One region of the Thermodesulfatator indicus DSM 15286 genome, then DNA from elsewhere that is predicted to be linked to it. Evidence: riboswitches for the same ligand, from Rfam matches in the RefSeq annotation. Region 1 holds a riboswitch; each other region holds the start of a gene.

What was found. Region 1 has a riboswitch for cobalamin ahead of THEIN_RS07310 (dihydropteroate synthase). Riboswitches for the same ligand answer to the same signal wherever they lie in the genome.
Region 2: linked by a shared signal. The riboswitch ahead of THEIN_RS10250 (TonB-dependent receptor plug domain-containing protein) and the one ahead of THEIN_RS07310 (dihydropteroate synthase) in region 1 are both predicted to bind cobalamin.
Region 3: linked by a shared signal. The riboswitch ahead of THEIN_RS09705 (sirohydrochlorin cobaltochelatase) and the one ahead of THEIN_RS07310 (dihydropteroate synthase) in region 1 are both predicted to bind cobalamin.

The regions. Positions count from the first base shown of each region.
Region 1 is NC_015681.1:1,506,178-1,509,483, forward strand. Features, by position in the region: gene THEIN_RS07305 (ASKHA domain-containing protein) at 1-627, opposite strand, end outside; gene THEIN_RS07310 (dihydropteroate synthase) at 637-1,533, opposite strand; cobalamin riboswitch at 1,628-1,843, opposite strand; gene THEIN_RS07315 (transposase) at 1,959-2,801, shown strand; gene THEIN_RS07320 (permease) at 2,833-3,306, opposite strand, start outside.
Region 2 is NC_015681.1:2,077,614-2,080,919, reverse strand. Features, by position in the region: gene THEIN_RS10270 (DUF72 domain-containing protein) at 1-658, shown strand, start outside; gene hypD (hydrogenase formation protein HypD) at 668-1,723, shown strand; cobalamin riboswitch at 1,947-2,163, shown strand; gene THEIN_RS10250 (TonB-dependent receptor plug domain-containing protein) at 2,284-3,306, shown strand, end outside.
Region 3 is NC_015681.1:1,977,455-1,980,760, forward strand. Features, by position in the region: gene THEIN_RS09695 (ABC transporter ATP-binding protein) at 1-391, shown strand, start outside; gene THEIN_RS09700 (ABC transporter substrate-binding protein) at 373-1,173, opposite strand; cobalamin riboswitch at 1,262-1,497, shown strand; gene THEIN_RS09705 (sirohydrochlorin cobaltochelatase) at 1,590-2,513, shown strand; gene cobI (precorrin-2 C(20)-methyltransferase) at 2,516-3,220, shown strand; gene THEIN_RS09715 (cobalt-precorrin-5B (C(1))-methyltransferase) at 3,284-3,306, opposite strand, start outside.

The sequences.
Region 1 (3,306 bases):
GCATATAGTAGTAGTGCCAACGTCAACGGCTAGGGCAAAATGCCTTTTCTTAGTGTTTCCGGCCTCTATTCCCAGTAGCTTGGGAGGTTTTTCTTCAAGTACCACCGAAGTTACGGCAAAGTCTTTTTCGCGGAGCTTGTATGGTAAATCGTGTAAAACACGCCAGTTAACTTCTAGCTTATTTTCTCCGAGTTTTTGCAGTAAAGCGGTTTCAAGCCGGGCCAGATCCGGCATGTTATTTTCAAGACTTGGTGGTTCAAGCTCTAAGTAAAGTTTTTTGATAGCCGGGTCCAGGGAAACTTGAGCCGCCTTACGGGCCTCAAGCCAGGCTGAAGCTACTTTTTTTGCCGGGCGCAAAAGGGCTCGCCGGTCAACCTCGCTTTCTACCGGAATACGGACAATAACATCACTTCGCGGATAAAGAGTACACGCCTTATAACCACCTTCGGGGAGGGGCTCACCCTCTACCTCCCCTCCCTCAACAAACACACGGCATTTGCCACAAACTCCCGCTCCACCACAGGAGGCATTTATGTGAAGCCCGGCCTTCATGGCCGCCCGAATTATCGTTTCGTCTTCAGGTATTTCTACGGTAACGTTTGCCGGAAGAAAAGTTACTTTGGGCATAAGCCCCTCCTAAAGTTCAAGCCAGGATTCAGAAAAGATGGTCTTCCCAAGAAGCACCCTCGCCGTCTTGTATATCTCAAGCTCCTTGGGCGAAAGCTTACTTGGATCCGGCTCGTCTCCGTCCATCATGTCGTGTACCAGCTTTACCCAATCTGGATGCTTGCCTTTGGCTATCTCCACCAGCTCTTTGTCGTAAATGTTCAAAATCGCCGAGTAAATGTTGTACTTCATGAGCATCATTAAATACACCCGGTCAAGATAACAGCGCAGGTGATGCGGTACTCCGTTTGAGACGTTTGAAAGCCCTATGGTGCTCTTGCATCCGGGGGCAATGTCTGGAAGCATGGCAAGGAAATTTAAGCCTTCAAGAATCTGGTCGGCCCCAAGGGTGATGGGGGTGCCGATGGGGTCAACCCAGATCTTTTCGTTGGGGATACCAGCCTCGTTTAAGGCCATGATAAGGTCAACGGCCATGGCCGCCCGCTCGTTGGCGTCTCGTGGCATACCCTCTGGCCCCCAGAGAAGGGCTACGACATCGCAACCCACTTCCGCAGCAAAGGGAATTAGCTTTTCCATGCGCTCAGGCTGGGCCGAGATAGAGTTCATGAGCACGCGCGAGGGATTCTTTGAGGCCTTAATGCCAGCGATCATGGCCTCAGGGTTGGTGGTGTCAAGGGAAATGGGAGTGTCAACCACTTCTTCTACCACTTTGACGATCCAGGCGGCTAGATCCGGGCCGTCTTTTTTGGCCGGACCGATGTTTAAGTCAAGGTAATCGGCGCCTAGTTCGGTTTCTTCCTTGGCCATCTCCTGGATAGGGCCGGGGTTTCTATCCCGCATGGCCTGACCGGTGCGTTTCCCCATAATGTTAATGGACTCTGCAATACAAACTACCGTCTGACTCATAAAATCCCTCCTTTAATTTAGTTTTTAGCAGGAGGCTTTCGAGGAGGCGCAAAAGGGACAGTAATCCCTTGCAGGGCCTTAAGCCTCGAAGCCCTACAATTTTAAGCCCTGGGCCGGTCTCCCGGCTTCCGGATCATCCTACTCGCCGCGCCTTCCCAGGGCCTTCGGCCTTATGGCCTTAAGCCCCAGTGGCTAGTCGCCCAAATGGGCCTAGCGGCTTTCGTCCCCGGTTACGGTTGCGGGCCAGCGCCGGACTTTCACCGGACTTCCCGATTATCCCATCAAAGGCACCCAGAGCCTAACTTAAAAAAATTAAATCACAACTAGTTTATTAGTCAACAAAAAGGGACAGGCAAAAAATTTCACTTCAGCCGAAAATGTTCCGATAAGAGGGACAGGCGAAAAAATTTTCAGGAGGTATGATCATGCCAAGAATCCCTCGTTTACTTACCAACCACCCCAAGGCGGCTTATCATGTTATCTCGCGCACCGCTTTACCTGGCCACAATGTGCTTGGGCCCGAAGAAAAAGACTACCTGCTTGACCTTATACGCTGGCTCTCACAGGTTTATTTTGTTCGAGTCTATGGCTTTGCCATCATGGGTAACCACTTCCACCTCCTCTGCCGCATGCTGCCTGAGGATCAGTTCTCTGACGAAGAAGTTGCCCGCCGCATCAAGCTCTATTACCAAGGGAAACGTAAGGTTTTCATTTATGAAGAACTAATCGCCAAGTGGCGCAAACGTCTGGCCAGCCTTTCCCGCTACGTGCAGGATATAAAGCAAAGGTTCTCACGCTGGTATAACCGAAAGCATGACCGGAAGGGTTATTTCTGGAATGACCGCTTTAAGTCCGTAATTATTGAGACTGGTGAGGCTCTGCTTAATTGCCTGGCCTACATAGAACTAAACCCGGTACGAGCGGGGATTGTGGAAAAGCCGGAAGACTATCGCTGGTGCTCGTTAGGATACAGGGCAAGAGTGGGGACAGGCGAAAAATTCTTGTCGCTTGACCTAGGCCTTACGTCTTACGCCAACAAGTCAGAAAAGGAGCGTTTCAGGCAATACCGGGAATTTGTTTACGGAAAAGGTGGGATCGGGGAACCTGAAAATTTCAGCAAAGCCAAAGAATTTACTTATAGGTCACGCTACTTCACGGAAAGCCTCATTATTGGCTCAAAAAAATTTATAGACGAAGCTGGCCAAAGGTTAAAAAAGTTTATTTCCAAAAAGAGAGAAAAAATTATTACTAACTTTGAAATTTTTTAAAAAGCTCCTTGACAGGGAGCAATTAGGTCTTTCAACTTGGAGAACGGTCCTTTATAAAGTGAAATACCATTAGACCTATAAGAAATACAGCGGCTATTACTTTAAACCAGGAAAGCTCTTCTTTTTCTGTTTGCGGTGGGCGGAAAGTAAATTTAGTAAGAGAAAAATCCAAAAGAATGCCTGCCAGCAAAGAAATACCCACCAAAGATAAGGCGTAAACAAGAAAAGTTTTTCCGCCAAAAAGCTTACGTATAATAACCAAAGAGGTGGTATTGGTAGCAGGCCCGCTCATTAAAAAGACCAATAAACTCCCAGGAGAAAAACCCTGTAAATAAAAAGAGTAAGCCAAAGGTAAAGAGCCTGTAGAACACATGTAAAGAGGGATTCCTGCTACCAACATAAATAAATATTGGATAGGGCCAGGAGGAATTTTTTGGCCTAAAAAACCAGGAGGTAGCAGAGTAACGAGTAAAGCGGCTAGCAAAAGTCCCAACAGAAGGGGTCT
Region 2 (3,306 bases), 570 kb from region 1:
TGAGGTTAACGCTACCTTTTACGGCACGCCTAAAGAAAGAACCTTTAGACGCTGGTATGAGGAAACTCCTCAGGGATTCATATTTGCCATTAAGGCTAATCGTTATATAACCCATGTAAGGCGTTTGCGAAATGTAGAAGATCCTCTCAAACGATTTTATGAGGCTATAAAGCCCTTAAAAGAGAAAATTGGGCCTATTCTTTTCCAGTTTCCCCCGAGTTTGCAATATGACCGTGAACTCATAAAGAACTTCTTAAAACACCTTGATTTGTCGTATCAAACAACAATAGAAGTCAGACATGCCTCTTTCCAACAGGAAGAATTTTACGAACTCCTCTCACGGTATAACATAGCCCTTTGTTTTTCTGATACTGCTGGGCGCTATCCGTCTCTGGTGGAAGTTCTTACAGCTGACTTCGTTTATCTACGGCTTCATGGCTCGCGTGTGCTATACCGCTCGTGTTATACCGAAGGAGAATTAGTTAGTTGGGCTGAAAAACTTAAGGCCTGGGGCAAACCTGGTTATATTTATTTTGATAATGATTCTTTGGGCTGGGCCGTACCCAATGCATTAAGACTTAAAGAACTTTTAGGCCAACCAGCTAAAAAGCTTCCAGAGGAGGCTTTGGCTATTTTAAAAACAAGACCTTTAGATTAAACTTGTGGTATGACTTCTTTAAGAGAAATAGCCAGCCGTATTGAAGAGCTTTTGCCTAGGCCTGTTCGTCTCATGGAAGTGTGTGGTACACACACAGTAAACATATTCCGTTATGGCCTAAAAAGTCTTTTCTCTGAAAAACTAACCCTTATTTCTGGTCCAGGCTGCCCGGTGTGTGTAACCCCTCAGGAAGAGATAGATTATCTCATCGCTGTAGCTAGGCGAGATGACGTAATTCTAGCCACTTTTGGAGACATGATTCGCGTTCCAGGAAGCAGTGGCTCTTTAAAAGAAGCCAGGGCCCGCGGTGCGAATGTAAAAATTATTTACTCTCCGCTTGACGCGGTAAAATTGGCCAAAGAGAACCCTTCTCACAAGGTAGTCTTAGCGGCGGTAGGTTTTGAGACCACCGCTCCAGCTGTGGCCATTGCCGTGCTAGAGGCCTACAAAGAAAAGCTAACTAACTTTTTGGTGGCCGTAAGTCATCGCACCATGCCTGAGGCCATGAGAGCACTTTTAGGTTCAGGCGAGCTTGCTCTAGATGGCCTGATACTTCCAGGTCATGTTTCCACCATAACTGGAGCTAGCTATTTTGAATTTGTAGCTAAAGAATTCGGGCTTCCCGCGGTGGTAGCCGGCTTTGAAGCCCAACAGATTATGCGCGGCATATATCTTCTGGCCAAACAAATTGCCGAAGGTCGGGCTGAAGTAGAAATTGCTTATCGTGAGGCCGTTACCTGGGAAGGTAATCCTATGGGCAAAAATCTTATCAGACAGGTCTTTGAACCCTGTGATGTTGCCTGGCGTGGGCTTGGCCTTATTCCCCAAAGTGGTTTACGCTTGAAAGAAAAATACGCCGCCTTTGACGCCCATAAGAATCTTCCCGTTGAGCTACCACCTGCCAAAGAAGCACCAGGCTGCCTCTGTGGCGAGATAATTTGTGGAAGGGCTACCCCGCCTGAATGTAAGCTCTTTGCCAAAGTCTGCACCCCTGAGACTCCTAAGGGCCCTTGTATGGTCTCAAGTGAGGGCACCTGCGCCGCCTGGTACGCTTATGGTGATTAATCCAGGCCATTTTTTAACTAAGATTCCCGCTTAACCTTACAACCGCGCTTTTTACCTTCACTTTTCACCTTCAATGGTCAAGTAGGATTTAGGAAAACCTTTTAAAGGCGGGGTATCCGCCCCGCCTTTAAAAGGAGGAGGTAGAAAAAAACTTTGGAAAATCCAGAATAAAAGATAATACAATTTTAGTTGACGTGAACAGGAAAAATATTTTAAATCATAATTTACTTTGATGGCTTCGGGTGCCCAGATACGGGGTAAACGGGAAGTCCGGTGAAAGTCCGGCGCTGGCCCGCAACCGTAACCGGGGACGAAAGCCGCTAGACCCACTAGGGCGACAGGCCACTGGGGCTTAAGGCCAAAAGGCCGAAGGCCCTGGGAAGGCGCGGTGAGTAGGATGATCCGGAAGCCGGGAGACCGGCCCGAAGCCTTTTAAGGAAGCGGAGCTTCGGGGCTTCCTGCTCCGTTTCCGAAAAGGGCTTGCTGTACCCTACCCTTTCGGAAACCTTCCCCGAAGCTCCCTTCTTCAAAAACAAAAATTAATTGAAGGAGGGAGCGTTATGAAAAGTCGTCTGTGGTCTTTTTGTCTGGTGCTCTGGTTTGCCGTGTGTGGTGTGTTTCTGGCTTTTTCGGGTGCGCATGCCGAGGAAGCCGCTGAGCTAGGTGAAGTGATAGTAACTGCTACGAGGACTCCTGAACCGGTTGAAAAGATAGCCAGCAGCGTTACCGTTATTACGGCCGAAGAACTCAAAGAGCAAGGAATTGAAAGCCTTGCCGACGCTCTGAGAGAGGCTTTAGGGGTCCAAATTCTTCAAAACGGCTTTGGTGGCACGGCTTCTATATCCGTGCGCGGAGCAGACAACGGGCAGACCGTAGTTTTAATTGACGGAGTGCCTGTTTATGATCCTTCAGGTTTGGGTAAGGGTGACTTTTCCTGGATGCTTCCGCATTTGAGTGTGGACCAGATTGACCGCATAGAAATCGTCCGCGGGCCACAGAGCGTGCTTTACGGCTCAAATGCCATGGCGGGAGCCATAAACATCATCACTAAAAAGGCCCGCCGGTCCGGCGGCGAAGTTTACGGTGAGTACGGCTCTTACACCACTTTTAGGGAAGGGCTATCCCTTTACCGCCTAACGGAAAAGACAGACCTTGCCTTTAGCTTTAGCAAAAAAGATAGCAAGGGTATAAGCAAAACCGTTAGCGAGCCTGACCGTGATGCCTACCACAACGGGAACCTGAATTTAAGTGTTAACCACGCCTTCTCAGAGAAAGTAAAAGGCGGGGCTTCGCTTCTGGTGTCCGCTGCTTCTCACGAACTTGATGATACATGGTCGGGACTGGATAAAAAACAAAACGATCAATTAGGTTTTATAAAATCTTACATTACCTGGAAGACCACCGAAAAATTTAAACAAAACTTTGATCTGGCTTACACCACTAGCAAGAGAAAAATCAATGAAGGCGCAAGAGGTAAGTATAAAGGACGTCTTTTGCGTCTTTCCTGGCAGGGCAATTATCAGGTAAACGAAATAGCCAAGGTGATAGCCGGGCTTGACTGGCAAAAAGAATGGGCAGACATT
Region 3 (3,306 bases), 470 kb from region 1:
GACTTCCTTTAAAGCAAGACCTTTTCAGCAGCTTTCAGGAGGAGAAAAAAGAAGAGTACTTCTAGTCCGGGCGTTAAACCGTGAAGCTAAGTTACTTTTTTTAGATGAACCCTTTTCTGGCGTTGATCTTCTCCATCAGCAGAAAATTTTACAATTTTTACGCTTTTACGTGCAAGAACTAAACGCCCTTGTGTTGGTGGTGGTGCACGAACTGAGTCTGGCTTTAAGACATTTTGACCGGCTACTTTTCTTGGAAAATGGAATGCTTATGGGAGATTTAACCCCAGAAGAAGTTACCGAAAGTTTTTTGAGCCGTTTAATAGGCCTTCCTACTAAACTTTTGCGCCCCAAAGACCCTAACTTTGATGGTATTTATTTAGTAGGCCGATAATGTTTCCAGAATAAACTGTTAAGCTTAATTACAGCGTCAAAAGAATTAAGGCCAGGTCTTGCAAATTCAATTTCGGGAACTTTTACCACTACCGCTGATAAACTCTTAAAATAAGGACGTTCTTTAGGAGGAACAGGGTTTCGGTTCATTGGGCCTTCTTGATACAGATAAAAATCAGGAGAAAGGGCTATAATTTTTTCTGGGGAAATGAGAACGTGTTTTTTTTGCACGTTTACAGGGTTTATACCTCCAGCTGCACGAATTATGTCCGTGACGATACTTTTTTGCCCAGCTACCTTTAAAGGTAGGCTTGTTATTTCGTATATAACTTTGGGTTGATAGGGTAAAGGCTTTACCTGTGTAAGTTTAGCCGAGAGCTTGACTATTAATTGACGGGCTTTTTCCTCTCTGCCAAGGATGTTCCCAAGGTCTTTGATACATTTAAGGATTTCATCGAGCGTGCGCGGGTCGTAACGATAGACTTTAGCGTCAAACCGGCCCGCCAATTCATCAGGGAAGGCCCGTTTAGAGCCCACTATTAAAACATCAGGACGCAAAGCTTTTATTAACTCCAGGTTAGGGCGTAAATGAGAGCCTACTTTAGTAGCTTTAGGGAAGAAATGGTCGTGGCGAGTTACGCCAACGACCTCATCTTCTATGCCCAATGCTTTAATAATCTGACTGGCCCCTGGGTAGAGAACAACGATTCTTAAAGCGTTAGCCTGTGTAGCCCCTAAAAAAGTCCACCAGAATATAAGGCTAATTAAAAAACATTTTTTCATTTTGCCTGTCCCCAAATTTTTCACGAAAATTCTAACTCAAATTTGCCTGTCCCCAAATTTTTCTTGAAAAGAAAAGCGAGTTTTGCTAATTAATTTTCTTGCCCTAGGTGCCCCGCTACAACAAACAGAGTTGGGGCGGGGTTAAACGGGAAGTCCGGTGAAAATCCGGCGCTGGCCCGCAACCGTAACCGGGGACGAAAGCCGCTAGGCCCAATTGGGCGACAGGCCACTGGGGCTTAAGGCCGAAAGGCCAAAGGCCCTGGGAAGGCGCGGTGAGTAGGATGATCCGGAAGCCGGGAGACCGGCCTAGGGCATGCTAGGACGGGGCTTCGAGGCTTCCTGCCCCGTTCGGGATTAGTCTTCCCGACGGCCCGCCTCGCAAGCCCCTCCAAAAATTTTATCAAAGGAGGGGTCATATGTTACACAAAATTTCAACGGTTATTTGTTTGGCATTAGTTCTTTTTTGGGGTGGTTCTGCTTTCGCTCAAATTTTCAAGATGAAACACCCACCGCTTAAGGAGAAGCCAGCCATTGTCATTGCCGCTTTTGGTACTTCAACAAAGGCACAGGTTACTTTTGATTTGTTTGACAAGCAGCTTCGTCATGAACTTCCGGGTTATGAAATCCGCTGGGCGTTTACTTCTGATATCATCAGAGCAAAAATGAACAAAATTTATGCCAAAAAGCGCTTGCATAAAAGGCTTTACAGCCTTCAAGAAGTATTGGCGAAACTCGAAGCGGAAGGTTATCGCCAAGTTGTGGTCCAACCACTTCACATCTTCCCTGGCATCGAATACAAAGAAGTTCTTAACATTTGTGAGAACTTCCCAGGTCTCCGTATAGTTGTAGGAGAACCTCTTTTTACCCGCTGGGAGACCATTTACGAAGTGTTAAACGTCCTTTCCAAAGAATTTTTAAAGCCAGAAGAAGGAATAAATATTCTTGCTGCTCACGGAACCGATGTTACTTGTGATACGGCTAATATAACTTATCTGGGACTTGATTGGATTTTGAATAACCACTTTCCAAATGTAGTGGTAGCCACTGTAGAAGGGGTTCCTGATGCTGAAAGCATTCTTAAAAAAGCCATTTCTTATCCTGGGGAAAAAGTGAAGTTTATTCCTATTATGTATGTGGCAGGTGACCACGTTATGAACGACATCTTCGGTGAAGAAGATTCTTGGCGGGCTGAGCTAGAAAAAGCCGGCAAAAAGGCCCAGTGCGTAACCACTGTTATAAATGGCAAGACTTATTACAAAGGCCTTGGTATGTACCCAGAAGTAAATGAAATCTTTATTGAAGGCATTAAGAGATATCTTGAAATTATTGAAAAATTCTAGCCATGCCTAAGCTCTACGGTGTGGGGGCAGGTCCGGGTGATCCGGACCTACTTACCCTTAAGGCTCTCAAAGTATTAAATAGCGCTAAGACCATTTTTGTTGCCAGTTCAAGCAAAAACGCCTATTCCTTGGCAGCGAAAGTAGTTTCTTCGCATGTTCCAGAAGGAAAAGAGCTTAAACCTTTAAGCTTTCCCATGACCTACGATGAAAATGCGCTTTCAAGAGCCTGGAAGGATAATGCCAAGACTGTGTTAAAAGCACTAGCTGAAGGAGATGTAGCCTTTCTCACTATGGGAGATCCGAGTTTTTATTCAACTTTTGTTTATCTGGCCCGGGAGATAAGAAAGCTCGCTCCTGAAGTTGAAATAGAATTGGTGCCTGGTATAACCGCGGCGCAAGCGGCTGCAGCCAGGCTCAATTTAAGTCTGGCCGAAGGAGATGAAACTGTATTATTTGCTTCTGGTGCAAAAGGAGGCCAAATAATAAGAAAATTTGGCGGGCAGGTAAACTCTATAATCCTTTACAAGGTTTATCGTTCTTCAAAAGATATTTACAACGCCTTAAAAGAAAAAGACCTTCTAGATAAAGTTAAAGGGATTTCCTGTTGTTCCATGCCTGAGGAAAAAGTTTATCCTGATGCATTATCTTTAAAGAACAAAAAGCTCCCTTATTTTACCCTCTTCATTGTAGGAGGTAGAAAAATTTAAACCTGGATTTCGGCTTAGTTATTGGGGGTCTGAGGTGAAGCCCCAATACCTTGCTCCCCAATTTTAGTGTTCCACCCAGGCTAGAG